2 regions of the Bacillus sp. JZ109 genome follow, and region 1 is predicted to be linked to the other one. Evidence: a T-box and tRNA genes for the amino acid it is inferred to sense, from the RefSeq annotation. Region 1 holds a T-box; the other holds one or more tRNA genes.
The links. The T-box of region 1 lies ahead of tyrS (tyrosine--tRNA ligase). A T-box ahead of a tRNA ligase gene usually reads a tRNA of that ligase, here a tRNA-Tyr.
Positions count from the first base shown of each region.

Region 1 (14,989 bases):
ACATTTGCTCCAAACTTAGCGAACAATACGTATTTCAGTCTTTTTCTGGACAAAAGCGGCGCGTCACTTTCCGCTATCGGCATTTTATTTTTCATCGGTGTCATTTCAGAAATTCCATTTATGAGATTCGCCCAAACATTTATAGATAAAATGGGGCTGCTCAACGTCATTATGCTGTCAGGCGGAGTCTCATTATTCAGGTGGGCGCTCTATTTCACGGCGCCTTCACTATGGATCATTTATGCGACGGTCTTTCTTCAGGGAGTGGCCATCGGTTTATTTATCCCGGCGGCGCTTCAATATGTGAAAAAGATTACCCCAAGACACGTTGAAGCGACGGCGCTGACCATGTACGCCGCCATTGGCAACGGGTTCGGCAACTGGTTCTGCACATTTGCAGGCGGGTACATTTTTGACTACGTGTCGATCTTCGCAGTCTACTTGCTTTTTGGCATTCTGAGCATAGCAGGCTTTGGCCTGACATTATATTTAATGAAGGCTGAAAAAAACAAACATACACTTCATCAGCCGGCTGTTACTTTTAAACCATAATGACTATAATGAACAAAAGAAAGGATGTGCGTTATGAACGGGCAAGAGCGAAACAGCATTTCGAAAGGGTTGCAGGTTGATATTGTATTGAAAGCAGATCAAAAAACAGGAAAACTGACGAGAGGGACAGTGAAGGATATTTTGACGAAATCAAACTTTCATCCGCATGGCATTAAAGTCCGTCTTGAAGATGGCCGCATCGGCCGCGTCCAGCAGATCGTTTCTACATAAAAAAAAGCTGCCCCTGAACAGGGCAGCTTTTTCATTATTTTTTCTGCAGAAGGACCACTTTCAGGTAGTTGCCTTCCGGAAATGCCGAAATCGTTTTGAAATCCTCCGGCAGCGTAAATTCCTCAATGATGGTGTAGCGTTCGTTTGTCTCTTTAAATGCGGCATCGATAAAGCCTTTGAATTTCTTCATGCCAAAGGCGCTGCTGTTTGTAGAGGCAACAATGACACCCTTGTCAGCAGTGATGGCGATCGTTTCCTTCAGCAGGTTTTTATAATCCTTGGCCGCGCTGAAGGTGCGTTTTTTTGTGCGCGCAAAGGAAGGCGGATCGAGAATAATCAGATCAAAGCGCAAATCCTTTTTTGCAGCATATGAAAAATAGTTAAAAACGTCCATCACTTTAATGTCGTGCGCTTCGTAATCCAGCTTGTTCACGCTGAATTGCTCGATCGTTTTGGCAAGACTTCGATTTGCCACGTCGACGCTTGTTGTTTTCTCCGCTCCGCCAAGCGCCGCCGCCACGGAGAATGCACCCGTATAAGAAAATGTATTTAAAACGGTTTTCCCGTTTGCATAGCGGTCTCTGATCGCCTTGCGCACATGTCTCTGATCCAAAAAGATGCCCGTCATGGCGCCTTCATTCAGATCCACCGCGTATTGAATGCCATTCTCTTGGATGATGATCGGGAACTCGCCCCTTCTCCCTTTCACGAAGTCATCATCTTCAACGTATTGTCCAGCCGTGTCGAAGCGTTTCTTCTCGTAAATCGCTTTATAATCAAGATCCATCTCATCCAATGCGGAAATCAGCATGTCTTTAAAGGTGTAAATTCCCTTGCTGTACCATTGAATCAGCAGGTAGCCGTCATAATAGTCGATGGTGACGCCGCCGACACCGTCACCCTCACCGTTGAACAGGCGGAAAGCTGTTGTATCTTGAGCCTCAAATAGTTTGGCGCGCGCTTGGGCCGCTTTTGTTAATTTGCTGAGAAAAAATGCTTGGTCAATCTGTTCATGTTTATTGCGGGTAAGCGTCCAGCCAACCCCTTTGTTTTGCAGGCCGTAATAGCCCCGCGCGAGAAACTCGCCGCCGCTCTCAGACACGATATCAACGAGGTCTCCTTCTTTCATGTGCCCCGCACTCCCTGCGAGAGCTTCTTTTTCAATAAGGGGATAGCCTTTTTTTATTTTGGCAGCGTGTGCTTTTTTTAGGGTGAGTAGCTTCATATATGTCGTCCTCTTTCCGTTTGCTTTCTCTTATGGTACCACAAAACGCCAAGATGTCTGCATTGACAGAAAGGAAAGGTTTTTCTACGATAGACAAAAAGAGTTACGAGGAGGAGCAGCATGGCAAAACGAATTGACCATACAGGCATCATGGTAAGAGATATTAACGCGTCCATCACATTTTATGAAGAGGTACTAGGCATGAAATTGAAGGATCGCATCACTCACACGAACGGTGTAATCGAGCTTGCATTTCTTGGCTTTGAAGACGGCCCGGAAACAGAAATTGAACTGATTCAAGGCTACAGCAGCGAGCTTCCTGCTGAAGGAAAAGTGCACCACATTGCCCTGCTGACGGATGACATCGCGGCTGAATATACAAAAGCGGAAAAAATGAACGCAAAATTTATCGACGAGGAGATCACAACACTTCCAAACGGATACCGTTATTTCTATATCGAAGGCCCTGACGGTGAGTGGATTGAGTTCTTTCAGCGGTAAAAATAAAGAACGTACATTTTGTGATGTACGTTCTTTTTTATCTATACCAACTGATATACGTTGACTCATCGCAAATCATAGCTTCCCAGCCCATACGCTCAACCAATTCATGGATGTTTTTATCTTTGGCTAAAAAGACATTAATGAATGAGTCATATACACTCATAAACACAAAGTCCATTTTCTCATCAGTTAAAACGAGCTCTGCTGCGGCTTCATCAAGAACCGTCCGCAAGTTGGCTTCAGTTATGTCCAAAACGCCGCGGTTTTCCACAATCGGTTCTGCGTAATAAAACCGATTGGATCCGTTCGCACCTAATACCTTTACCAAACTCGGAATATGAAAATTTGAAATATGATCCTCACTGGGATAATAGAGGTCTCCATTTATGTTTTCATATAACACCTCAGCCAAATCCTCTCTCGCGAACTCGTCCCTTAAAGCGCCTATCGACGTCATTAAAGCTAGCGCCAGCTCAGCATGTGTTTGAAAGCAACAAGAAGACATAACCTTCTTCCAGGAAACAGCCTTGCCTATTCCTCTTATTTCATCATCGTTTGGATAAATATGTTCATAATCATTTTTTCTTTTTGCATTTCCCCATCCTTCAGGCATTTGGATAAAAGGAGAAAAGATAATAGCAGCAGATGAGTATTCAACTGGTACTTGTTGTAAGGTTGGTGATTCGTCATCTAACCATATATAATCTAGCATGCGCACCTCCTTTACATATTCTAACATTCTCTTTCATTTAAAAGGAGATGATCAGCCCTATGACAGGCTGATCATCTATCACATCACATTTTTATCCCCAGATTCAACCGCACTCTCTTCCCGCCATTTTTGATGATCCCATATTCTGAAAAACGGATAGTAGATAGCACAGGTGATCAGCAGATTTACCAGCTGCATAACGGCGCCCGACACCTTTCCGCCTGTCGCCAGGTAACCTGATATGAGCGGCGGCATCGTCCATGGCACCGCGATTCCGGCCGGTCTTGCCACCAGCCCGGTGCTCATGCCGATATAAGTCGCGGTAATCGTGAGGAGAGGTGCGATGATAAATGGGACAATAAGGAGCGGATTCATGACAATCGGCATGCCGAAAATGATCGGCTCGTTGATATTAAATAGCGCAGGGCCGATTCCTAATCGTCCAAGCTGCTTCATTTGTTTGCTCCGGGAGCGCACAAGCATCGTCAGGACAAGCGCCAACGTCGCCCCGCTTCCGCCGACATTGATCCAAATTTGAAAAAACTGAGTCGTAAAAATACTCGGCAACGCCTCGCCCGCTTGGAAGGCAAGACGGTTGGCATCCATCGCGCCGTACCAAATCGGCGCCATGATTCCGCCAATGATGGAAGCCCCGTGAATCCCGCACGACCAAAGCAGCATCTGCACAAATTCAGCGATCAGGCTTCCGCCGAGACTGCCGCCAAGGATGGAAAGCGGTGTCCCAAGCAGGTCTCCTACGACATTGTGCAGACTCTGAAAAGGTGTCATTTCAATCAAAAGGCGCGCCAGCCACACGAGAAACACAATGATAAAGCCGGGAATCAGCGCGACAAACGATTTGCTTACCGCAGGCGGCACACCGTCTGGCATTTTGAAGACGATATTTTTTTGAATAATGTACCGATAGATTTCGGTTGAAAACAAGGCGATCAGCATGGCGACAAATAAGCCCTTGCTGCCGAGCAGCGTGATCGGGATTCCGCCCCCTACCATGATGGACTCCGTTGAGCCATGCGGTGTAAACGGCACCTCAAACGGCGTTGCCAGCAGAAATGCGGCAATTGAAATCGCTCCGGCAGAAAGGGCATCGACACCATAGCTTTCTGCCAGCCGATAGGCGATCCCAAAAGCGGCAATCATCGCCATAATATCAAACGATGCGTTAACAGGATATCCGAGCTTATCAGCCCACTCTTTCCCAAACACACTCGCCATGAAATCAGCATACCCCGGAATCGGCAGGCTCGTTAAAATCAAGAAGACAGACCCGATAATAATCAGCGGCATGGTCAGGATAATTCCGTCACGCAAAGCGCTGAGATGCCGCTGCCCGGCAATTTTCCCGGCGACAGGCATTATTTTTTCCTCCATCACCCGAGTGAATGTGCTCATCTTAAAAGCCCCCTTTTCTCATTGCTTTGTGAACAACCTCCGCAATGTTTTCTTTATCTTATTTTGAAAACGCTTACAAATTCATTTGGAAAATTTCCTGTTCATGCGGAAAAAATCTGTATTTTGCTAAACAACCCTGCCCATGAAAATTTTTTTCCTTCTTACTATTAATCTCTCTTTTTTTCTCCGATATATATATCAAACATCATAGAAAAAGGAGATGAATCATGAAAAACATGTCTTGCAAACTTGTTGTATCAGTCACTTTGTTTTTCAGTTTTCTCGCCATAGGCCCTCTCGCTCATGCGCAAAACAGCAGCGAGAAAGAGGTTATTGTGGTTTATAAAAACAAGGCCGGAAAGGAAACCATCCTGGATAGTGATGCTGATGTTGAACAGCAGTATAAGCATCTTCCCGCGGTAGCGGTCACAGCAGACCAGGAGACAGTAAAAGAATTAAAGCAGGATCCTGATATTTTGTATGTAGAAAACAACGTATCATTTACCGCAGCAGACAGCACGGATTTCAAAGTGCTGTCAGACGGCACTGACACCTCTGACAACTTTGAGCAATGGAACCTTGAGCCCATTCAGGTGAAACAGGCTTGGAAGGCAGGACTGACAGGAAAGAATATCAAAATTGCCGTCATTGACAGCGGGATCTCCCCCCACGATGACCTGTCGATTGCCGGCGGGTATTCAGCTGTCAGTTATACCTCTTCTTACAAAGATGATAACGGCCACGGAACACATGTCGCAGGGATTATCGGAGCCAAGCATAACGGCTACGGAATTGACGGCATCGCACCGGAAGCACAAATATACGCGGTTAAAGCGCTTGATCAGAACGGCTCGGGGGATCTTCAAAGTCTTCTCCAAGGAATTGACTGGTCGATCGCAAACGGGATGGACATCGTCAATATGAGCCTTGGCACGACGTCAGACAGCAAAATCCTTCATGAGGCCGTGAACAAAGCATATGAACAAGGTGTTCTGCTTGTTGCCGCAAGCGGTAACGACGGAAACGGCAAGCCAGTGAATTATCCGGCGGCATACAGCAGTGTCGTTGCGGTTTCAGCAACAAACGAAAAGAATCAGCTTGCCTCCTTTTCAACAACTGGAGATGAAGTTGAATTTTCAGCACCGGGGACAAACATCACAAGCACTTACTTAAACCAGTATTATGCAACGGGAAGCGGCACATCCCAAGCGACACCGCACGCCGCTGCCATGTTTGCCTTGTTAAAACAGCGTGGTCCTGCCGAGACCAACGTCCAGCTTCGCGAGGAAATGCGGAAAAACATCGTTGATCTTGGTACCGCAGGCCGCGATCAGCAATTTGGCTACGGCTTAATCCAGTATAAAGCACAGGCAACAGATTCAGCGTACGCGGCAGCAGAGCAAGCGGTGAAAAAAGCGGAACAAACAAAAGCACAAATCGATATCAACAAAGCGCGAGAACTCGTCAGCCAGCTGCCGGGCTCCGACGCCAAAACTGCCCTGCAAAAAAGACTAAATAAAGTACAGTCTTACAGAAATGTAAAAGATGCGAAAGACAAAGTCGCAAAGGCAGAAAAATATAAAACACAGCAAACTGTTGATACAGCACAAACTGCCATCAACAAGCTGCCAAACGGAACAGACAAAAAGAACCTTCAAAAACGCTTAGACCAAGTAAAACGCTACATCGCGTCAAAGCAAGCGAAAGACAAAGTTGCGAAAGCGGAAAAAAGCAAAAAGAAAACAGATGTGGACAGCGCACAATCAGCAATTGGCAAGCTGCCTGCAAGTTCAGAAAAAACGTCCCTGCAGAAACGCCTTAACAAAGTGAAGAGCACCAATTTGAAGACGGCACAGCAATCCGTATCTGCGGCTGAAAAGAAATCAACTGATGCAAATGCGGCAAAAGCACAATCAGCCGTCAATCAGCTTCAAGCAGGCAAGGACAAAACGGCATTGCAAAAACGGTTAGACAAAGTGAAGAAAAAGGTGGCGGCGGCTGAAGCAAAAAAAGTGGAAACTGCCAAGGCAAAAGTGAAGAAAGCGGAAAAAGACAAAACAAAGAAATCAAAGGCATCCGCTCAGTCTGCAGTGAATCAATTAAAAGCATCCAATGAAAAAACAAAGCTGCAAAAACAGCTGAACGCCGTCAAACCGAAAAAGTAACCAAAAACCTTTAAGACTTGAATTCCAGGTCTTAAAGGTTTTTTACATTCTAAGAAAATCGTACACAACCTTTTTCCCATCCGCCTCACAGGCTTTTCATACTATTGCTATACAGCCATGAACAGCATAAAATGAACGTTATTACAGTTATCACCACATATGGCGGGATTGTGACTGGGCAGGCAGGCAAGACCCAATGATGCAAAGGGAGTATTAATGCCTAAAAAGCAGGGCATTTTAACTCTTCTTTTCGTGTTGGGCTCATAACGGCGCCTTGGACAACCCCCTATTCTCATGCTCCGTCGTCGACGCGGGCATTTTTGTCATTTTCAGCCGGTATTTCTCACTTTTTTCATTTTGATTGTCAACTTTTCATTTGATACGATGAACAAGCCGACTTTTCTTCAGCAAAGGAGGTTTTGATTGCTTGCATAAAGAGATTGCAAAAGAATTACTGCTGCTCGCAGGAGGAAAAAACAATATTATCAGCATCAGCCATTGTACGACCCGTCTTCGTTTTGATGTAAAAGACGAGACGAAAATTGATATACATGCCATTGAGAACCTGCAAGGTGTGCAGGGCACCTTTTTCCGCTATGGGCTTTTCCAGATTATCTTCGGAGCAGGCGTCGTCAACAAAATATATAAAGAAGTCGTTCATGTATGGGAGACCGCGCCTTCTGAAGAGCCTGTCCACCAGAAAAAAGCCAGCCGGAAGCTGAACCCTGCCGCAGCTTTTGCGAAAACACTGTCCGATATTTTTGTGCCGATTATTCCGGCAATAACAGCAAGCGGCCTGCTCATGGGGCTGATCGGCATGATTAAGGTGTTTCATTGGTTCGCTGCCGGCAGCCCATGGATTAAAATGCTCGACCTCGTGTCCAGCACAGCCTTTATTTTACTGCCGATTTTAGTCGGATTCAGTGCTGCACGGCAATTTGGCAGCAACCCATACCTAGGGGCAGTGATTGCAGGGCTTTTGACGCATCCTGATCTGCTGGACCCGTCAATGCTCGGCAGCAAAACCCCGTCTTCTTTAGACATATGGGGGCTTCATATCCCAATGATGGGCTATCAGGGTTCCATGATACCGATTCTTCTTTCCGTTTTTGTCATGAGCAAAATTGAGAAGCTATTAAAATCGATTGTGCCGAAGTCGCTTGATGTCGTGATCATTCCCTTTATTACGGTCATGGTGACAGGATGCCTCGCGCTGATTGTGATGAATCCCGCCGCGTCCATCATCGGCCAGATCATGACACAATCGATCGTCTATATTTATGATCACGCCGGCATTGCCGCCGGAGCTCTTTTCGGCGGCATCTACTCCACCATCGTCCTATCTGGATTGCATCATAGCTTTTATGCAATTGAGGCAACGCTGCTTGCTAATCCGCATGTCGGTGTCAACTTTTTAGTGCCGATATGGTCGATGGCGAATGTGGCCCAAGGCGGAGCGGGGCTTGCGGTATTCCTCAAAACGAAACAATCAAGCCTGAAAAAAATTGCGCTCCCCGCTTCTCTGACCGCGTTTTTAGGCATTGTTGAGCCGATTGTATTCGGGGTAAATCTCAAATTGATCCGTCCCTTTATCGGAGCAGCCATCGGCGGTGCTATTGGCGGAGCATACGTGGTTGCGGTACAAGTTGTGGCAAATTCCTACGGGCTGACAGGCATTCCGATGATTTCAATTGTGCTGCCGTTTGGCGCCGCGAATTTTGTTCATTATATGATCGGTTTCTTGATCGCAGCCGTCTCTGCTTTTATAGCTACATTGTTTCTCGGGTTTAAAGAAGAGACAGAATAACTGGATTTATTCGTTTTCATTCATAAAACGGGGGATGAAAGGACAAAAAAGCTATGAAAATTAAAAGAATCTTAAATCATAATGCTATCGTCGTAAAAGATCAAAATGAAGAGAAGATTCTCTTGGGTGCAGGAATTGCGTTTAACAAAAAGAAGAATGATATTGTCGATCCGTCAAAAATAGAAAAAACCTTTATCAGAAAAGATACACCTGACTATAAGCAGTTCGAAGAGATTTTAGAAACATTGCCTGAAGACCACATTCAGATTTCTGAGCAAATTATCTCTCATGCCGAAAAAGAGCTGAACATCAAAATCAACGAGCGCATTCATGTCGCTTTTTCAGACCATCTTTCTTTTGCGATTGAACGCCTGAGCAATGGGATGGTTATCAAAAATCCGCTGCTGAATGAAATCAAAGTCCTTTATCCAAAGGAGTTCCAGATCGGCTTATGGGCCAGAACACTGATTAAAGATAAACTGGGGATTCACATTCCTGATGATGAAATCGGCAATATCGCCATGCATATCCACACAGCAAGAAACAATGCCGGCGATATGACACAAACGCTTGATATTACAACAATGATCCGTGATATTATCGAGATTATCGAAATTCAATTGTCTATTAATATCGTTGAAGATACCATCTCTTATGAAAGGCTCGTGACCCATCTCCGCTTTGCCATTCAGCATATCAAAGCAGGCGAATCCATTTACGAGCTGGACGCAGAAATGATCGACATCATTAAAGAGAAGTTTAAGGATGCCTTCCTGTGTGCCCTAAGCATCGGCACCTTTGTGAAGAAGGAATACGGCTTTGAGTTTCCTGAAAAAGAATTGTGCTACATCGCCATGCATATTCAGCGGTTCTACCAACGGTCAGTCGCACGCTGAGACAAACAAAAAACGCTTTTGATCATCTCAAAAGCGTTTTTTTATATCTGTATTATTGGTTGATCGCCGGGTTGCTGATCGTATTCCACTTCGTATAGGACATGTAATGGAAATACTCATCGCGATACGGATGTTTTGTATTGGAGTTCCAAGGCTTTTCTCCGCCGCAGAAGTGCACGATTGCCGGGTTTTCTCTCGTTTCATTATATTGCTTCCGCCCTAACAGAGTCGATGGGGTTTTCAGCTTTAACATGATATAGGTTTGAGCGTTCCAGCGCGGATGAAGTTCATACCACTGATCATACAAGATCGCATTCAGTGCATCTTGGTCATGCAGCACAAGAAAGTCTTCGTCTGGGTGTTCATTGATAAAGTTGATGACTTTTTCTGTGATGTTTTGCTTTCTCCAAGACTCAAAATCAATAATCATGATACCTGAGTTAAAATACTTCCCTGTATCAGTGACGTTCATTTCTTTCAGGCGTTCATGCTGCCCCGCATCCTCAACAGCGGCTACGGTGTATGGCGCAATGTCTAAGTCCCATAGCTTAGAAATATCCTCTAGGACAAGCGCATCGCAATCGATGTAAATCATTCGTTTGATGCTTTCATCCTTAATTAAGTCGGGAATCGAAATGCGGTAATACGCGGCTTTTGTAATATGGCTGCTCTCTACCGCATGTTCATACATTTTGGTATCCACTTCTAAAAACTCAATCGGCACTCCGAATTTCAAAGTGGTTTCTTCCAGTCTTTTTTTGTTATCAGGCTTAATTCCGCCATCAATGACGTATAATTTTACCTCTCTCTCCTGATCCATGTTAGTCAATAAAGAAACGAACATCCCACCTAAATGACGAGCATAATTATCATCTGCGCATGATACGATATGCATGATTTCATCTTTCCTCAATGGTATTCATCTCCCTTTTTGTTGTACAAGTTACATACCCTTTTTCAAAAAAATAAACACGTTCTCCGACATTTTTTTAAACAGAATGTGTGATACAACAAAAAAGGTGTCATTTTTTGAAGATGCGATAAAGCCAATAAAGAATGAAAAAGCTGGCGATCGTGATGGCTTCAGCCGAGACGATATACCAAGGCCATGGCCCGAGAACATCTAAGAGAGAGGATCCGCCCGGTTTTTTCGTCAAATACATATAATTCGCGCCAAGCCAGCGATCAATCAGAAAAATACAGACGCCGTACACATTAACAAGCAGGACTGTCACCCATAACGAGCGCTGGCCCATTCTGTAGGTGCCAATCACAGCCATCAGCAGACAGGATAAAAACACAGACCCGTGAGAAATAAAAAAGAGGATATATCGGATATGCGGAAATGAAAACATTCCGAGGTCAGGAGTGGCAAGAGCCTGAATCGAACTGCCGATGCCGACAAAAAACAAAAACACAAACAGCTTTCTGCTTTTTGTCACTAACATAATAGCTGACAAATACACCGACAGGTCACTAAGCTGGAGAGGCAATGAAGTGCGCACCGACCACCTGCCCGTGGCGACCATCCATATTTGATAGCCGATTTGCGAACCAAGCAAAAGAAACACAAACAGAGAACGTAAAAACCGGCTGGCCCTCGGCTGCTTGACCCCCTCTTGGAACAAAAACAACAGAATGGCCAAAAGGGCGATAATCGCTAACGTCACTACATGCTCTGTCGAAAACAGATGAAACGGATCATGCTTATAGACGGATTGAACATATTTTTGCAAAACTGCACCCCCGTTTGCGGGTTTTTGTTTATTTTGGCGTTGTTTGGGCTTTTTTTATTCACCGATATATGGGCTTGAAGTTCACATCAGAGTCTGTTACAATTCGTTTCATAGCTAATGATTCTGATAATTTAAGGCAGGCCTAAAAAATGGAACGTTCACATCAACATCAGCAGCTTCGGAAGGAAGAACACGATACACTTTCTAAGCTCAAACAAATGCCCGTCGAGTCACTCAACCTAGAAGCCATTTCGATCGCTACGAATCTGTATCGGTCTGCACAAAGGCTCCGTGTCAAAATGGAGACTGAGGTTCTTTCTTCCTATAACCTTTCTTGGACCGCTTTCTCCATTCTTTATGATCTATGGGTATGGGGAGCGCTCGAAACGAGAAAAATCGCTGAGCTGTCAGGGATATCTACAGCTACAGCAAGCAACGTGATCAAAACGCTCGAAAAAAAGAATTTTTGCCGTAAAAGCATCGACACAAGAGATCGGCGACTCGTGTTTGTCTCTATCACCGATTCCGGCAAACAAGCGATCGAAGAACTCTACCCGGAGTTTCACAAAGGGGAAACAGAGCTCATTGCGGGAATGACGAAGGACGAACAGAAAATATTGACAGGGCTGCTTAGAAAGGTAGCTGACAATCTTCATACAACATAAGCTTTGACGGGAATCCAGTAGCGGTTTGTCTCCCTGTTTCAGAGAGCCGGCGGAAGGTGCGAGCCGGCACACAGCAAACGTGAATTACCTCCCCGAGCTTTCTTTGTGAACCTTAAAAGTAGCAAAGAACGGGAAACCGTTATTCGAATGAGCGGAAGACAATGTCTTCAACCAGGGTGGTACCGCGTGCATTGAGCCACGTCCCTTATTGGGATGGGCTCTTTTTTGTGTTTGTAAAAAAGGAGGAAAAATGATGAGAACATTTGAGCAGCTCACAGCGTCACAACAAAAAGAGGTAGAAAGACAGCTTCAGCTATACATGACAGGCGCCCACGAAGTCATACCGCCGGAGGAATTAAAGGCAAAGCTCGTGAAATCAATTTCCACGGGCACGCCGCTTAAAATTAAGCTCGGATTAGATCCGTCTGCACCGGATGTACATTTGGGCCATACGGTTGTGTTAAATAAGCTTCGCCAATTTCAAGAAAACGGCCACATTGTCCAGCTGTTAATTGGGGATTTCACAGGAAAAATTGGTGATCCGACCGGAAAATCGGCAGCCAGAAAGCAACTGACTGATGAAGAAGTTCAGCACAATGCCAAAACCTACTTTGAGCAATTCGGAAAAGTGCTTGATCCAGAAAAAGTCGAGCTTCACTATAACTCAAAATGGCTGAAAACATTGAATCTAGAAGATGTCATTGAATTAGCAGGGAAAATAACGGTAGCCCGCCTGATGGAGCGCGACGACTTTGAAGAACGCATCGCCATGCAAAAACCAATCTCACTGCATGAATTCTTTTACCCATTGATGCAGGGCTATGATTCTGTCGTTCTCGAAAGTGATATTGAATTAGGCGGAACGGATCAGCATTTCAATGTCCTCATGGGACGGCATTTCCAAGAACGATACAACAAAGAAAAACAAGTCGTCATCCTTATGCCGCTCTTGGAAGGCTTGGATGGCGTCGAGAAAATGTCGAAGTCGAAACACAACTACATTGGCATTAACGAACATCCAAACGACATGTACGGAAAAACGATGTCACTGCCCGACAGCCTGATGAAAAAGTACATCCACTTGGCGACAGACTTAGAGCTTGAAGAGAAAAAACAGCTCGTAAAAGACTTAGAAACCGGCGCCGTTCATCCGCGTGATGCCAAAATGCTTTTAGCCAAAACAATCGTCCGAATGTATCACGGAGAGAAAGCAGCAGAAGCTGCCGAACACTCGTTTAAAACAGTCTTTCAGGAAAACAGCCTGCCGGAAGATATACCAGCCGTAAACTGGAAAGGCGAAAAAACGATAGCGATGATTGATCTGCTCGTCAAGCTAAAACTCCTCTCTTCGAAGAGCGAGGCGCGCCGCATGATTCAAAACGGCGGTGTACGCATCGACGGAGAGAAAATAACAGATGTTCACGCCAAAGCAGAGATAAGAGAGAATATGATCATCCAAGTCGGCAAACGCAAGTTTTTAAAGCTCCAATAGTTTGATATTCCGAAACGCTTATGACCCTTCATTCATAAGCGTTTTTTTGCAGGTATAAAGCACTGTCTTTTCAAAAACGCTCTCCATCTTGCAGGAAACTCCTTTAGCATCCCGAAATATTCCCCAACCATACATTTAGGGGAGGTTTATTTTTGATGAAAAAGCTTTTGACTGTCATGACGATGGCTGTTTTAACTGCCAGCACACTGCTCTTGCCGGCACAGAGTGTCACCCCTGCCGCGCACGCTTTACAAATATCAAATAGCGAGCGCGAGCTTCCATTCAAAGCAAAGCATGCGTACTCTACCATTTCTCAGCTAAGTGAAGCAATCGGCCCCAGAATAGCCGGAACTGCAGCTGAAAAAAAGAGTGCCCTATTGATCGCCTCATCCTTGAGAAAATTAAAGCTTGATGTGAAGGTTCAACGATTCAACATTCCTGACCGGCTTGAGGGTACACTGTCTTCAGCAGGACGCGATATTCTTCTCCAAGCGGCGTCGGGCTCAGCTCCGACTGAGGAACAAGGGCTGACGGCCCCGCTTTACAATGCGGGATTGGGCTATCAAAAGGACTTTACCGCTGACGCCAAGGGCAAAATCGCCTTGATTTCCAGAGGAGACCTGACTTATTACGAGAAAGCCAAAAATGCCGAAGCCGCCGGAGCGAAAGCTGTCATCATTTATAACAACAAAGAAAGCCTCGTGCCTATGACGCCAAACCTGTCGGGAAATAAAGTCGGCATTCCGGTCGTCGGCATTAAGAAAGAAGACGGCGAAGCACTTACCCAGCAAAAAGAAGCCACCTTAAAACTAAAAGCAATCACAAACCAAACCTCCCAGAATATCATCGGAATCAAAAAACCAAAGAACATCAAACATCCAGACATTGTGTACGTGACGGCCCATTACGACAGTGTTCCTTTTTCGCCCGGAGCAAATGACAACGGCTCAGGTACCTCTGTTATGCTGGAGATGGCGCGTGTCTTAAAAAGCGTTCCATCTGATAAAGAAATCCGCTTTATCGCTTTCGGCGCCGAAGAGCTCGGCCTGCTCGGCTCCTCTCACTATGTAGATCATCTATCGGAAAAAGAGCTGAAACGAAGCGAAGTGAACTTCAACTTAGATATGGTAGGCACAAGCTGGGAAAAAGCGTCTGAGTTGTATGTCAACACATTGGACGGCCAATCTAACTATGTTTGGGAATCCAGCCATACGGCTGCTGAAAAAATTGGGTTTGACAGCCTGTCTCTGACACAGGGAGGATCATCTGATCATGTGCCATTCCACGAAGCCGGCATTGATTCCGCCAACTTTATTTGGGGAGACCCGGAAACAGAAGAAGTTGAGCCGTGGTATCATACCCCTGAAGACTCGATCGAACATATCAGCAAAGAACGCCTCCAGCAAGCAGGCGATCTTGTGACAGCCGCTGTCTATGAGGCTGTGAAAAAAGAGAAGAAACCGAAAACCATTAAGAAACAAATGAAGGCGAAAGCATCTGACATTTTTGAAGATATCAAATAAAAAAAGACGGCACTTGGGTGCCGTCTTTTTTAATCCACTTCTTTCTTAATCCCCAGCATTTTCTCATC
Region 1 is NZ_CP096388.1:258,564-273,552, reverse strand. It holds gene M1D94_RS01445 (MFS transporter) at 1-552, shown strand, start outside; gene M1D94_RS01440 (YwbE family protein) at 586-783, shown strand; gene M1D94_RS01435 (class I SAM-dependent rRNA methyltransferase) at 818-2,008, opposite strand; gene glxA (glyoxalase GlxA) at 2,129-2,509, shown strand; gene M1D94_RS01425 (DUF2711 domain-containing protein) at 2,547-3,224, opposite strand; gene celB (PTS cellobiose transporter subunit IIC) at 3,303-4,637, opposite strand; gene epr (minor protease Epr) at 4,865-6,802, shown strand; gene sacX (SacY negative regulator SacX) at 7,230-8,609, shown strand; gene sacY (transcription antiterminator SacY) at 8,663-9,505, shown strand; gene M1D94_RS01400 (glycosyltransferase family 8 protein) at 9,558-10,418, opposite strand; gene M1D94_RS01395 (YwaF family protein) at 10,528-11,241, opposite strand; gene ywaE (tyrZ transcriptional regulator YwaE) at 11,391-11,906, shown strand; T-box leader at 11,901-12,115, shown strand; gene tyrS (tyrosine--tRNA ligase) at 12,157-13,398, shown strand; gene ywaD (aminopeptidase YwaD) at 13,554-14,921, shown strand; gene ywaC (GTP pyrophosphokinase YwaC) at 14,951-14,989, opposite strand, start outside.

Region 2 (14,989 bases), 510 kb from region 1:
TTTTTGTAATCGTCTGTCAGTTGGACAGTTTGTTTTGTTGTTTTTACATTTTCTGCAAAAAGGATGATGCCTCCGAATTGATATTTCTTGACGAGGCTGGCGACTTCATCATTCATTTCTGTAAGGGCTTGCGGAGAGGACTCGCCTTCCTTTTGCCAATTTCTAAAATCAGGCATCAGCATCTGGCCGAGTTTTTCATCTAACGACATACGATTGACAATCTGATTGGCATCGATTGCACGTTTGGATGCAGAGGCTTCTGTCTGTCTGGCCCCGAAAAAGCATGAAATAAAGAGAACGGCTGAAAGGATAAGCGGAAAGACAGGTCTCATAGAAACTTCCTCCTATCGTTTAATCATTCACTCCATCGCTTCATAAATCGCGGTTATGACACTTCCATAACTGCCTGTTGCAAATTGATCACCCTCAAAGACGTTTGGATTTTCTTCCGGATCAATAACTGGCGTATGCTTTTTATTTGTTAACAATGCGATGCCTAAATTGTATGCTGGATCAATAATTGTAACTGTCCCCGTCCAGCCGGTATGCCCGTAAGCATTTTCGCTGGCATAAGGGCCAAACATCCATTCCATGCTTTTACTTCCGTTCCGCCTCCAGCCAAGAGCGAATGTCGGATCTGTTGCTGAAGATGCTGTAAACAGGTCGGCTGTTTTCTGATCAAATAAAGAAATGTTTCGGTATGAACCTTTGTTTAACATGACTTGCAGCAGTATGGCCATATCATCTGCATTTGAGAACAATCCGGCATGCCCAGACACGCCATCCATTGAGTAAAACGCTTTTTCGTCATGCACTTCTCCTTGCAGCGAGTTTGTACGGATGTTAGGGAATTGAATAACGCCGTCACGTGTATTGCCCATGCGTTCAGTAGCTGCGAACTGTTTCGGTTTAAAGCCCTTTTCCAGCGGATTGTACAAGGTATGCTTCAGCCTGAGCGGTTTGTAGAGCTCTTGCTCCGTGTAGACATCAAGCGGTTTGCCGGTGAGTTTTTCGACAATACACCCAAGTAGCATATATCCAATGTCACTGTATACGTGTTTTGTCCCGGTTTGATAATCGAGCGGAATTTTCGTCAAATATTCAATCGTTTTGTCCCGTTCCTGGGAATAGTACTTGCCGGCTTTTTCCGGCGTGTAAAAGTAAAAGCTTGATGGGAGCCCTGATTGGTGCTGGAGGACATCGATGACACGTATCTTGTCTTTTCCTTTTATGAGGTCACCCGGCTGATCCTTGAAACCCGGCAAATATGCAGAAACTTTTTCATAGACGTCAAGTTTTCCTTGGCTGACTAAGCGCTGCAATGCAAAATTTGTTGCGTACATTTTTGTATTTGAGGCTAAGTCAAACATCGTGCGGGTTTTCATTTTGGCCGGACGGCGCAGCAGTTCTGATCCTTCGTACTTTTTACTGTAGCCGTATGCTGCTTTTTTTATGATGCGTCCATCCTTCACCACCACAAGAACGGCGCCTGGAAATCCTGCTGCAATATCCCGTTCTATCATCTGATCTACCTTCCTTAGCTTCTTCGTCGAGAATTGTGCAGTTTCTGCATTTATGGTTTTCGGCTCAATCAAGTTGTCTGCTGTTTGTGCGAAGGTTTCATTTGGCGCAAATATCGATAGGGTTAAAATGGCACTGAATATGAACAGTGTCTTTGTTTTCACAGGCTAGCCCCTTTCTGTGCTTCTATCCCGTTTACTATCCCTAAAACAGAAACAATTTAATCGAACTGAGAAGCCATTTCATCTTTATATCCGAATGCATAGGTCAATAAAAAGCCGGCCGCGTAGGAAATAAAGAGTCCAACGATATACAGGATGATTTGCGAAGGCAGGACTAGAAAGGAAAGCGGCAGTCCGGAGACACCAATCGCAATGGTGGCTACTTGAAAATAAGCTTGAAAGGCGCCGCCGATTCCAGCTCCTAAACATGCTGTTAAAAACGGACGGCCAAGCGGCAGCGTGACTCCGAAAATAAGCGGTTCACCAATGCCGAGCAGTCCCGATGGAAGCCCGCCGGCGATTGCTTTCCTCAGTGTTGTTTTTTTCGTCTTCACGAAGACGGCAAAGGCCGCGCCTACCTGTCCTGCACCTCCCATAGCCAAAATAGGGAGCAGAGGATCATTGCCAATTGAATTGATCAGTTCCATGTGCACAGGCGTCAAGCCTTGATGCAGTCCGGTTACGACGAGAGGAAGGAAGGTTGCGCCCAGAATAAAGCCCGCAGCGATGCCGCCGATGTCCAGGATGGACAGAAGGCCGGATGTAATGGCATCAGAAATGAATCCGCCTAAAGGCATAAATACGACATACGTTACGATTCCGGTGATTAACAGTGAAACGGTGGGTGTGACAATGATATCAAGAGATTGAGGAATAAAACGGCGAATAAATTGTTCGGTATAAGCAATGAATATGGCTGCGAAAAGGACGCCGATCAGACCTCCCCTGCCCGGGAGAAGCCCTTCTCCAAATAAACTGATTTTTGCGATCTCCGGATTGATAATCAAGATCCCGGCCAAAGCCCCAAGTGCGGGTGTCCCGCCAAATTCTTTCGAAGCGTTAATACCGACGAGAATGCCGAGATAAGTGAACAGCCCTGATCCGATGACTGTCAGGATAATCGCAATTTGTGAGTCTGCAGAGAGCCAGCCTGCTTGAATAATTGCTTTGGTAATCCCAGTAATTAAACCGGAAGCGACTAGAGCGGGAATAAGAGGGATAAAAATGCTGGCAATTTTACGTAAGAAAAGTTTAAAAGGAGTGGCGTTTTTTCGATTGATATCGGCTTTCTTTTTGGCCGCTACTTCTTTGACATCGGCACCTTCTTCTGCTGACACGAGCTTTGAGAAAGCAGCTGTAACATGATTGACGACTCCTGTGCCGAGGATAATTTGTAAGGTTTCAGCTTCAACGACCCCCAATACGCCGTCAAGCTTTCTTAAACCCTGAGCATCTGCTTTGCTTTCATCGTAAGGCGTAATGCGCAGGCGTGTCATGCAATGTGTATATGAAGAAATATTGGATTTTCCTCCGCATAGCTCAAGGATTTTCTGTGCGAGATGATGGTAGTTATTTTCTTTGCTCATTAAAACCCCTCCCCTTCAAGATGCCTTATTTTTTTCTCATAGATTGGATGGCTGCTCTCGTTTTATCGATATAACCGGTTGTCGTTTCATACTGCTCAGCCGCCATGCCTAAAAACAAAACATCAATTATAAAAAGCTGGGCGAGGCGGGAGGAAGTGGCCGCACTTCGAATCAAGGCTTCATTGGAATGGGCTGTATACAAAGGGACATCAGCCAGTGCGGAGACGGATGTCTGACTGAATTTTGTGATGCTGATCGTTGTAATGCCTTTTTCCTTAGCCATGGCGAACAGTTCAACGATTTCTTGTGTCTCTCCTGAAAACGAAATGGCGAATACGATGTCGTCTTTATCTGCATTTGCGATTAAAGATGCCACAAGATGAGTGTCTGTAAACGCGGTTGCTTGTTTATGAATGCGAAGCCACTTTTGCTGGGCGTCCTTGGCGACAATGCCGGAAGCCCCGAGGCCGATAAAATGCACGGTATGAGCTTTGAGAAGCAGAGAAACCGCTCGTTCAAGCTCTTTGTAGTCCATCAGGTCTGAAGTATCCTGAATGGCTTGAATGGCATTGCCGGCCGTTTTTTCGGAAATGGAGGGCAGCGGCTCGTGGGGAACAATATCCCGGTAGCCCTGAAAAGTAGGCTTTGCCAGATCGCCTGCTACTCTCATTTTTAAATCTTGAAATCCTTTCAAACCGAGTGATTTGCAGAGCCTGATGACGGCAGCGTCACTTGAATTGGCTAAGGCGCTGATTTCGTTGACCGTGCTTTCGATTGCTTTGTGGGGATGGGCTAGGATATAATCTGCAAGTTTGCGCTCGGATGGAGGGAGCTTATGCTTCATTGATTGGATGATCGCTAAACCGCCTGTGGCCATTCTAGTTCTCTCCTTATCATGGATGGTAATGTTCGATTGCTTTGTCAATGAAACCGTTTGCTTCATCGAGTAATGTCTTTGCTTGTTTCTGATCTGTGCTTGTTTTGAGCATGACGATTGCTGTTTTGACGTGATGATCGGCTTGTTCCAGAGTGTATCTTGCTGTGTCGTATGAAGCGTTTGTAAGGCTTTGGATGATGCTGATGGCGCGTTCTTTTAGTTTTTTGTTGCTGACGTTGACGTCTACCATCAAGTTTTCGTAAACCTTGCCGATTTTGACCATTACAGCGGTAGATATCATGTTTAGAATCATTTTATGAGCGGTTGCGGCTTTCATACGTGTTGATCCTGTAATGGCCTCAGGTCCGACGACAACCTCAATGCTGTGATCCGCATCCTTGCTGATGGCGGAGTTTTCATTGCAAGTAAGGGCGATGGTGTGTGCTCCGACTTTGCGGGCGTATCTTAGGGCGCCTGCGGCGTAGGGTGTGCGGCCGCTTGCTGCGATGGCAATGACGGTGTCATTTGAAGTGAGCTGTATGTTTCTTAAATCTTCAGCTCCTGCTTCTTCACTGTCTTCAATGCCCTCTGCTGCCTGTAAAAAGGCTTCGGGGCCTCCAGCCATGATTCCGATGACCTGATCTGGGCTTACGCTGTAGGTGGGAGGACATTCAACAGCATCCATGACGCCGAGTCTGCCGCTTGTGCCGGCGCCTGTATATATGAGCCGGCCTCCATTTTGAAACGATTCATATGCGCAGTCTACAGCTGTTTTGATGTCGGGGAGAACCTCCTGAACGGCTGCAGCGACTTTCATATCTTCGTTGTTGATCATTTTGAGGATGCCAAGAGTGTTTGCTTTGTGGATTTCAACTGTTTGGCTATTGCGTGATTCCGTTGTGAGACGGTGAAGGTTTAATGGTTCTGACATGAGGATGCCCCCTGTTTTAAAATGATATATCTCAATATTCAGTATATTCATCTCTGTTATGATATTTCAACTATGTTTTTAAATTTTTGAAATTTTATTTCACTTAAGACTATAAGAAATGATGAAGGATCAACTGTTCTCCAAGCGGCCCGATTCTTCGCCGTCCTTTATCAAGGAACCCGCTTTTCATATAAAGGTGTTTTGCGCGTATGTTCAGATGATTGACGGCCAAGATGATTTCGTCGCACCATGGAAAATATCCGCTCACAAAAGCGGGAAGCAAAAGCATGGCTTTTTTCGCATAGCCTTTTCCGTGATGCACAGCGTTTAAAGACAGGGAGCTGAGCAGTAAAGCAAATGGATTGTTAGAATAGGAAGCAAGCGTTTCTTTTGATGCATGTAAAATGAAAAAACCGACTGGAAGGTCGTCTTTTAAGATGACAACCGGGTATCGGTCCTGTATGCCCAGAGCTTGAGACAGCACCTCTTTCGGGAGGGAGGTAAAGCGTTTGTCATCGTTGGTGAGCGTGAATGATTGAAGCTCGGGCAAGTGTTCAGGCTTATAGAAGGATAAAGAAATGTCTTGAGTCATGTGGTGGCCTCCTTACAATATGTCGTCAAGCTCGTTTTCCGAAATGACGCGGTAGCCCGCTTGTTTTAACAGTGCGGCGGTTACTCCGCTGCCGGTGATTTTTTTGCCAGAGAATGTGCCGTTATAGATAAAACCGCTTCCGCAAGATGGACTGTTTTCTTTTAATATGACGGCAGAAGCGTTGATTTCTTTTGCGTAAGCCAATGTTTTCGAGGCGCCTTCCATATATAGTTCTGTGACGTCTTCTCCTGAAGCTGTCACGATTTTCGCTGTTCCATTGAGGACATCCTCGCCGGTGCCTCCTATGATTTCTGCGGGTTCGCGTGGGGTAGAGAAGCCGCCGAGAAGTTCAGGGCAAGCCATGACTGCTTTCTTTTCATCGACGAGTTTTCTGATTTTCTCCGACGCTGCGTGAGAGCCGTTATATCTGCATTCAATGCCTCCAAGGCAAGAACTGACTAGAATCATATTAGGTTCTCCTCTCTTACTTTGCTTGTCTCTATCATAAAATAAATGGCTTTAGTTGGGAGGCTTTTTCAGTTAAAAAAGGAGTTAAAAAGTTTGAAAATAAAAAATTTAATTTTTCTCTTTACAAACAGGGGGTGACCTGTATATAATAACTTTTGTCAGCTCGACGAGAACACAACGGCCCGTTGGTCAAGCGGTTAAGACACCGCCCTTTCACGGCGGTAACACGGGTTCGAATCCCGTACGGGTCACCATTTGGAGGATTAGCTCAGCTGGGAGAGCATCTGCCTTACAAGCAGAGGGTCGGCGGTTCGAGCCCGTCATCCTCCACCATCTTGCCGGTGTAGCTCAATTGGTAGAGCAACTGACTTGTAATCAGTAGGTTGGGGGTTCAAGTCCTCTTGCCGGCACTGTTTTTTCAAAATTTTATGTGGAGGGGTAGCGAAGTGGCTAAACGCGGCGGACTGTAAATCCGCTCCCTCAGGGTTCGGCAGTTCGAATCTGCCCCCCTCCACCATTATTGGGCTATAGCCAAGCGGTAAGGCAACGGACTTTGACTCCGTCATGCGTTGGTTCGAATCCAGCTAGCCCAGTCACAGACACCTTTGATCAAAAGGTGTCTTTTTTCTTTTCGGAAAAATCATTCCAACTTCTAACTGTTCAGTCTGTATAATAATTTTAAAAATATGTTAAGGTAGTTTATTCACGAATTACCATCTACACCCTGCCAAAAATTTGATAAACTTATTTTATAAAAAAATTGAAACCTTTTGAAACGAAGCTCGTATACATACAGACCGGTGAAGGCAGAGGTTAGATAAATATGGAAATGATGATTAAAAAAAGAATTAAACAAGTCAAAAAAGGCGACCAGGATGCATTTGCGGACATCGTAGATATTTACAAAGATAAAATTTATCAGCTTTGCTACCGTATGCTTGGCAATGTGCATGAGGCGGAGGATATTGCACAGGAAGCTTTCATCAGAGCGTACGTTAATATCGACAGTTTTGATATTAACCGGAAATTTTCAACTTGGCTTTATCGAATCGCGACCAATTTGACCATTGACCGCATTCGCAAAAAGAAGCCGGATTATTACCTCGATGCAGAGGTGGCTGGTACGGAAGGCTTGACCATGTATTCTCAAATCGCCGCAGATGGTGTTTTGCCTGAAGATGCAGTTGTGTCGCTGGAGCTCTCAAACACGATACAGCAGAAAATTTTAAAGCTTCCTGACAAATACAGAACAGTCATCGTATTAAAGTATATTGACGAACTCTCATTAATTGAAATCGGGGAGATTCTAAACATTCCTGTGGGGACTGTGAAAACGCGGATTCACAGAGGCAGAGAGGCTCTTAGAAAACAATTAAGGGATCTTTAAGTGGGGTGATGAAATGAGCTGTCCTGAACAAATTGTGCAGCTTATGCATATGCATCTTGATGGAGATATCCTTCCAAAAGATGAACACGTATTAAATGAACATCTGGAGACATGCGAGAAATGCAGAAAGCATTTTTACGAGATGGAGAAATCCATAGCGCTCGTACGGAGCACATCGCATGTCGAAGCCCCCGCGGATTTTACCGCTAATGTCATGGCAAAATTGCCTAAGGAGAAGAAAAGAGCTTCTGTAAAAAGATGGTTCAGATCCCATCCCGTTATCGCAGCTGCTGCGGTATTCATCATTTTGATGGGCGGGGGTTTTTTTAACAGCTGGCATAATGACCACAATTTCAGCGTGTCCAAGCAGCCGAATCTTGTGGTTCATAACCATACTGTGACCGTGCCAGAAGGTGAGACGGTCAAAGGTGATGTCACTGTCAAAAACGGCAAGCTGATTATTAAAGGCAAAATAGACGGGGATGTAACCGTCGTAAACGGAGAAAAATATATGGCCTCTGCTGGACAAGTCACCGGTCAGATTGAAGAAATCAATCAATTATTCGATTGGACATGGTACAAGATGAAGTCTGCGGGGAAAAGTGTACTCGATGCATTCAGTCCGAACGGAGAAGAGTAAAGCGCGTTAGCCGCTTTGCTCTTTTTTTGCGGGCTGAGAGGGCTGGCACATTTCACTTGCTAAATCGAAATGTGGTATAATGGGCTCGCTATGTAAAGTACATATGCGTAACCCGTAAAACACAAAATACGAAATGACTGAAATCTTGGAGGACGAGGAAATGGCTTTTGAGGATATCCCTTTTTTGCAGTACCTCGGCAATGCCGTTGATATTCTCCTTGTTTGGTATGTGATATATAAATTGATTATGGTGATACGCGGCACGAAAGCGGTTCAGCTGTTAAAAGGAATTGTAGTCATCGTGCTTGTTCGTATGGCCAGCCAATATTTGGGCCTCAGCACACTTCAATGGCTGATGGACCAAGCGATAACATGGGGATTTTTAGCAATTATTATTATTTTTCAGCCTGAGCTGAGAAGAGCGCTTGAACAGCTAGGCCGCGGCCGCTTTTTTTCGAGGAGCGGCACGCCTGTTGAAGAAGCGCAGCAGAAAACGATTGAGGCCATTACAAAAGCGATCAATTATATGGCGAAACGCCGTATAGGCGCCCTGCTGACCATTGAGCGGGATACTGGAATGGGGGATTATATTGAGACCGGCATACCACTAAATGCCAAAGTCAGCTCTGAGCTGCTGATCAATATTTTTATTCCAAACACCCCGCTTCATGACGGTGCGGTGATTATGAAAAATAATGAAATTGCCGCAGCCGCCTGTTATCTGCCGCTTTCTGAGAGCCCGTTTATTTCAAAGGAACTGGGCACGCGGCACAGAGCGGCAGTCGGTATCAGTGAAGTAACAGACAGTTTGACGATTATTGTGTCTGAAGAGACCGGCGGCGTCAGTGTGGCAAAGAACGGCGACCTTCACAGAGAGCTTACAGAAGAAGCGCTGAAAGAAATGCTTGAAGCCGAGTTTAAGAAAAACACCAGAGACACTTCTTCTAACCGCTGGTATTGGAGGGGCAAGAAAAATGGATAAATTCTTAAACAACCGCTGGGCTGTGAAAATCATTGCTCTACTTTTCGCGCTCTTGCTTTATGTGGCGGTTAACAGCAACCAAGCACCGACTCCGAAAAAACCGGGTGAATCTTTCTTTCCGACATCAACAACTGATGAAGCAACTCTGACTGATATTCCGGTTAAAGCGTATTATGATGATGAAAATTACGTCGTGACGGGTGTTCCGCAAACGGTTAATGTCACGATAAAAGGCTCGACAAGCGCCGTGAAAAAGGCTCGGCAGACCAAGAACTTTGAAATATATGCTGATATGGAACATTTGAAAACCGGCACACATAAGGTTGAGCTTAAGGCCAAAAACGTGTCGGATGGGCTGACAATCTCAATTAATCCGTCTGTTACGACAGTGACCATTCAGGAACGGACGACCAAAAGTTTTCCCGTAGAAGTGGAGTACTACAACAAAAGCAAGATGAAAAAAGGCTATTCTCCGGAGCAGCCGATTGTCAGTCCGAAAAATGTGCAGATTACCGGATCGAAAAATGTCATCGATAATATTTCTCTTGTAAAAGCTTCAGTGAATTTGGAAAACGCAGATGAAACGATTGAAAAGGAAGCGAAAGTGACTGTCTATGATAAAGACGGAAACGCGCTTCCTGTCGACGTGGAGCCCTCGGTCATCAAGATTACCGTTCCGGTGACAAGCCCGAGTAAAAAAGTGCCCTTTAAAATTGAACGGACAGGAAGCCTTCCTGACGGTGTCAGCATAGCGAATATTGAATCCAGCCCCAGTGAGGTAACGGTTTACGGCTCACAGGATGTGTTGGATTCTCTTGAATTTATTGACGGCGTCAGCTTAGATTTAAGTAAAATTAACAAGGATTCCGATATCGAGGCAGATATTCCGCTTCCTGACGGTGTCAAAAAAATCTCACCGTCAAAGGTGACTTTGCATATAGAAGTCGATAGTGAAGCGGATCAGAAGTTCGAGAATGTCCCTATCAAGACTGTAGGGCTGAGCAGCTCACAAAACATTGAATTTCTTGATCCTGAATCACAAGCGATAGATGTAACGGCTAAAGGCTCTCCCACGAATATAAATAAACTGAAAAAATCAGATATTGAATTGTATGTGAATGTTTCAGATTTAGAGGACGGGGAGCATAGCGTGAAGCTTGAAGTGAACGGGCCACAGAATGTAACTTGGTCCTTGGGGCGGAAAACCGCCAAAATCAAGCTGACGTCTAAGAAAAGCAATACATCAACGAATGATAACAGCAGCAATACATCAGGGAACCAGGATGACACAGATAAACAAACAAATGATCAAAAGAACAATCAGCAAGAAGATACAAAGAACACTGATAAAAACAACAACGATCAAAACCAAGACGAAAATAAAGATCAAAACCAAGATCAGGATGAGGATGAATCCACTGCAAATTCACAATCCTCATCGGAATAAAAAAGGAGCGATTATAAAATGGGCAAGTATTTTGGAACAGACGGTGTAAGAGGTGTCGCCAATAGTGAGCTTACACCTGAGCTGGCCTTTAAAGTCGGACGTTTCGGCGGTTATGTGCTGACAAAAGACAAACAACGTCCAAAAGTGCTGATAGGCCGCGATACACGCATCTCCGGCCATATGCTGGAGGGAGCCCTTGTCGCCGGACTTTTATCCATTGGCGCAGAAGTCATGCGCCTGGGTGTCATTTCTACACCAGGTGTATCTTATTTGACAAAAGCGATGGATGCAGAGGCGGGCGTCATGATTTCCGCTTCTCATAACCCAGTGCAGGATAACGGCATCAAATTCTTTGGGGGAGATGGATTTAAGCTTTCTGATGAACAGGAGGCTGAAATTGAGCGCCTGATGGACGAACCTGAGGATAAGCTGCCAAGACCTGTCGGAGCAGACCTTGGACTTGTAAACGATTATTTTGAAGGCGGACAAAAATATCTGCAATTCTTAAAACAGACAGCTGATGAAGATTTCACAGGCATTCATGTGGCATTGGACTGTGCCCATGGCGCAACGTCATCCTTGGCGACACACCTGTTTGCTGATTTAGATGCAGATGTTTCTACAATGGGGACTTCCCCGAACGGATTAAACATTAATGACGGCGTCGGTTCGACTCATCCCGAAGCGCTCAGCGCGTTTGTCAAAGAGAAAAACGCGGATCTCGGTCTTGCGTTCGACGGTGACGGCGACCGCCTGATTGCTGTCGATGAAAAAGGAAATATTGTAGACGGCGACCAAATCATGTACATATGCTCAAAACATCTGAAATCAGAGGGCCGTTTAAAGGATGATACAGTGGTTTCAACCGTGATGAGCAACCTCGGCTTCTATAAGGCGCTCGAAAAAGAAGGCATCAAAAGCGTACAGACAGCTGTCGGCGACCGCTACGTAGTAGAAGCAATGAAAAAAGACGGCTACAACGTCGGCGGAGAACAGTCAGGACATCTTATTTTCCTTGATTACAACACGACAGGGGACGGATTATTGTCTGCTATTATGCTGATGAACACTTTGAAAGCAACAGGCAAGCCGCTGTCAGAGCTTGCAGCTGAAATGCAGAAGTTCCCGCAGCTGTTAGTCAATGTGAGAGTGACTGATAAATATAAAGTTGAAGAAAATGAAAAAGTAAAAGCAATTATTTCTGAAGTTGAAAAAGAAATGAACGGCGACGGCCGGATTTTGGTGCGCCCTTCAGGAACTGAACCGCTCGTCCGTGTCATGGCTGAAGCGAAGACGAAAGAGCTGTGCGATGAGTATGTCAATCGCATTGTTGAAGTCGTCCGGTCAGAAATGGGATTAGAGTAACGAAGTCTATTATCAGAGAGTGAACAAGACAAGCGAGGTTTACATAAGATAATTGTGAGACATACGGCAAAGTTGTTTAAAAAACAATTGACCGTTTATGCCACATGTTGTAAAATCAAGCTTGTCTTGTTCTTATTTTCTCAATAGGAAAAGAAGACGGGATTATTGCTTTACCTATAATTATAGCGCCCGAACTAAGCGCCCGGAAAAAGGCTTAGTTGACGAGGATGGAGGTTATCGAATTTTCGGCGGATGCCTCCCGGCTGAGTGTGCAGATCACAGCCGTAAGGATTTCTTCAAACCAAGGGGGTGACTCCTTGAACAAAGAGAAATCACATGATCTTCCAAAAAACATGTAGGAGGGGACGATTGAAAGTCCCCTTGAAATTTGACTTTCTTCGTCTCCTTTTACAATCTTAGGAGGAAGAAAAATATGTGTGGAATCGTAGGTTATATCGGTCAGCTTGATGCGAAGGAAATTTTATTAAAAGGGTTAGAAAAGCTTGAGTATCGCGGTTATGACTCTGCTGGTATTGCTGTTGCCAACGAACAGGGAATCCATGTGTTCAAAGAAAAAGGACGCATTGCAGATCTTCGTGAAGTTGTGGATGCCAATGTAGAAGCGAAAGCCGGAATTGGGCATACTCGCTGGGCGACACACGGCGAACCAAGCTATCTGAACGCTCACCCGCATCAAAGCGCACTGGGCCGCTTTACACTTGTTCATAACGGCGTGATCGAGAACTATGTTCAGCTGAAGCAAGAGTATTTGCAAGATGTAGAGCTCAAAAGTGACACCGATACAGAAGTAGTCGTTCAAGTAATCGAGCAATTCGTCAATGGAGGACTTGAGACAGAAGAAGCGTTCCGCAAAACACTTACACTGTTAAAAGGCTCTTATGCAATTGCTTTATTCGATAACGACAACAGAGAAACGATTTTTGTAGCGAAAAACAAAAGCCCTCTATTAGTAGGTCTTGGAGATACATTCAACGTCGTAGCATCTGATGCGATGGCGATGCTTCAAGTAACCAACGAATATGTTGAGCTGATGGATAAAGAAATGGTTATCGTCACTGATGACCAAGTTGTCATCAAAAACCTTGATGGTGACGTGATTACACGTGCGTCTTATATTGCTGAGCTTGATGCCAGTGATATCGAAAAAGGCACGTACCCTCACTACATGTTGAAAGAAACGGATGAGCAGCCTGTTGTTATGCGCAAAATCATCCAAACGTATCAAGATGAAAACGGCAAGCTGTCTGTGCCTGGCGATATCGCTGCCGCTGTAGCGGAAGCGGACCGCATCTATATCATTGGCTGCGGAACCAGCTACCATGCAGGACTTGTCGGTAAACAATATATTGAAATGTGGGCAAACGTGCCGGTTGAAGTGCATGTAGCGAGTGAATTCTCCTACAACATGCCGCTTCTGTCTAAGAAACCGCTCTTCATTTTCCTTTCTCAAAGCGGAGAAACAGCAGACAGCCGCGCGGTTCTCGTTCAAGTCAAAGCACTCGGACACAAAGCCCTGACAATCACAAACGTACCTGGATCAACGCTTTCTCGTGAAGCTGACTATACATTGCTGCTTCATGCAGGCCCTGAGATCGCTGTTGCGTCAACGAAAGCATACACTGCACAAATTGCAGTTCTTGCGGTTCTTGCTTCTGTGGCTGCTGACAAAAACGGCATCGATATCGGATTTGACCTCGTCAAAGAACTCGGTATCGCTGCAAACGCAATGGAAGCTCTATGCGACCAGAAAGACGAAATGGAAATGATCGCCCGTGAATACCTGACTGTATCCAGAAACGCTTTCTTCATCGGACGCGGCCTTGACTACTTCGTATGTGTCGAAGGCGCACTGAAGCTGAAAGAGATTTCTTACATCCAGGCAGAAGGTTTTGCCGGCGGTGAGCTGAAGCACGGAACGATTGCCTTGATCGAACAAGGAACACCAGTATTCGCACTGGCAACTCAAGAGCACGTAAACCTAAGCATCCGCGGAAACGTCAAAGAAGTTGCCGCTCGCGGAGCAAACACATGCATCATCTCACTAAAAGGCCTAGACGATGCGGATGACAGATTCGTACTGCCGGAAGTAAATCCAGCGCTTGCTCCGTTGGTATCTGTTGTTCCATTGCAGCTGATCGCTTACTATGCTGCACTGCATCGCGGCTGTGATGTTGATAAACCGCGTAACCTTGCGAAGAGTGTTACTGTGGAGTAATAAATGTTTAACCCCTTTGGATAAGATTATCTAAAGGGGTGTTTTTATGTCCAAAAGAGAAAGAACGTCTACAGTGGAAAAATGGATTAAAGAAGTTGATGGTACAGGACCCGAATATCGATCGGCCATAGCTATAGATTTAAGATGTTTCCACATAAGGTCGGTCAATCAGGTTAAAAGGCATTAAGACTTTTGCCTAACTGAGTTTTTTGATGTTAATACAGATATAAGAGAGCAGTTCCTCATTAAGATACGCTTTTGATAGCAGTTGGAATTTAGCATGCTAGAAATCCGAAAACCGGAGAGCCTATTGGAATGATAACGTTTTTTTTTATTGTCAATTAATAAAGGCAAAGAATTCTAGAAGTCGCACTTACAATGTACTTGTAGGCCTTAGGTTTTAAAGCTCATTCTTTTTTTATTGAGTACATTCCGGTTTAAGTTGAAATGATTCAGTAAAGGACACGCCATAAATAAAAGGTAGCGTATGACTCCCATGTTTTCCATGAAAACGATATTTCTAAGATTTCATCTTTCGTAGGCTTTCGATTCATATTACGTAATATTTTTATCGAACGAATTAGACCCACATCATCGATCGGAAAAGCTGTCGGGAACCTAAGGCAGCGCATTAGAACATAATTGGCTGTCCAAGGACCGATTCCTCGTATTTTAATTAAGTTTTTTTCAGCATCTTTAAAGTTCATTTTCATTAATTTTTCCCTCGATAATTCCCCACTTGCCATTAATCTGGCTATTCCAATGATATATTCACTTTTTTTTACCGTCATTTTAATATCTGCCAGGTCGGTAGGGGTTAACCGTGCAATTCGCTCGTACGGTGGGAACACCCAATACTTTTTACCATTCCATTCAATAGAATCGCCAAATGCTTCTACAAATTGCTTCTTTAAGGAGTACGCGAAGGCTAAGTTAATTTGTTGCCCTAAAACTC
Region 2 is NZ_CP096388.1:3,848,045-3,863,033, reverse strand. It holds gene nagZ (beta-N-acetylhexosaminidase) at 1-332, opposite strand, end outside; gene amiE (N-acetylmuramoyl-L-alanine amidase) at 360-1,685, opposite strand; gene M1D94_RS20220 (PTS transporter subunit EIIC) at 1,742-3,109, opposite strand; gene M1D94_RS20215 (MurR/RpiR family transcriptional regulator) at 3,135-3,986, opposite strand; gene murQ (N-acetylmuramic acid 6-phosphate etherase) at 4,003-4,917, opposite strand; gene M1D94_RS20205 (GNAT family N-acetyltransferase) at 5,027-5,509, opposite strand; gene M1D94_RS20200 (DUF523 domain-containing protein) at 5,522-5,977, opposite strand; tRNA gene M1D94_RS20195 (tRNA-Glu) at 6,157-6,231, shown strand; tRNA gene M1D94_RS20190 (tRNA-Val) at 6,235-6,310, shown strand; tRNA gene M1D94_RS20185 (tRNA-Thr) at 6,315-6,387, shown strand; tRNA gene M1D94_RS20180 (tRNA-Tyr) at 6,410-6,494, shown strand; tRNA gene M1D94_RS20175 (tRNA-Gln) at 6,499-6,570, shown strand; gene sigW (RNA polymerase sigma factor SigW) at 6,801-7,364, shown strand; gene rsiW (anti-sigma-W factor RsiW) at 7,378-8,004, shown strand; gene cdaA (diadenylate cyclase CdaA) at 8,165-8,986, shown strand; gene cdaR (CdaA regulatory protein CdaR) at 8,979-10,433, shown strand; gene glmM (phosphoglucosamine mutase) at 10,452-11,798, shown strand; gene glmS (glutamine--fructose-6-phosphate transaminase (isomerizing)) at 12,232-14,034, shown strand; gene M1D94_RS20140 (hypothetical protein) at 14,081-14,221, shown strand; gene alkA (DNA-3-methyladenine glycosidase II) at 14,487-14,989, opposite strand, start outside.
Region 2: it encodes a tRNA-Tyr, which carries the amino acid that the T-box ahead of tyrS (tyrosine--tRNA ligase) is inferred to sense. The anticodon was not compared.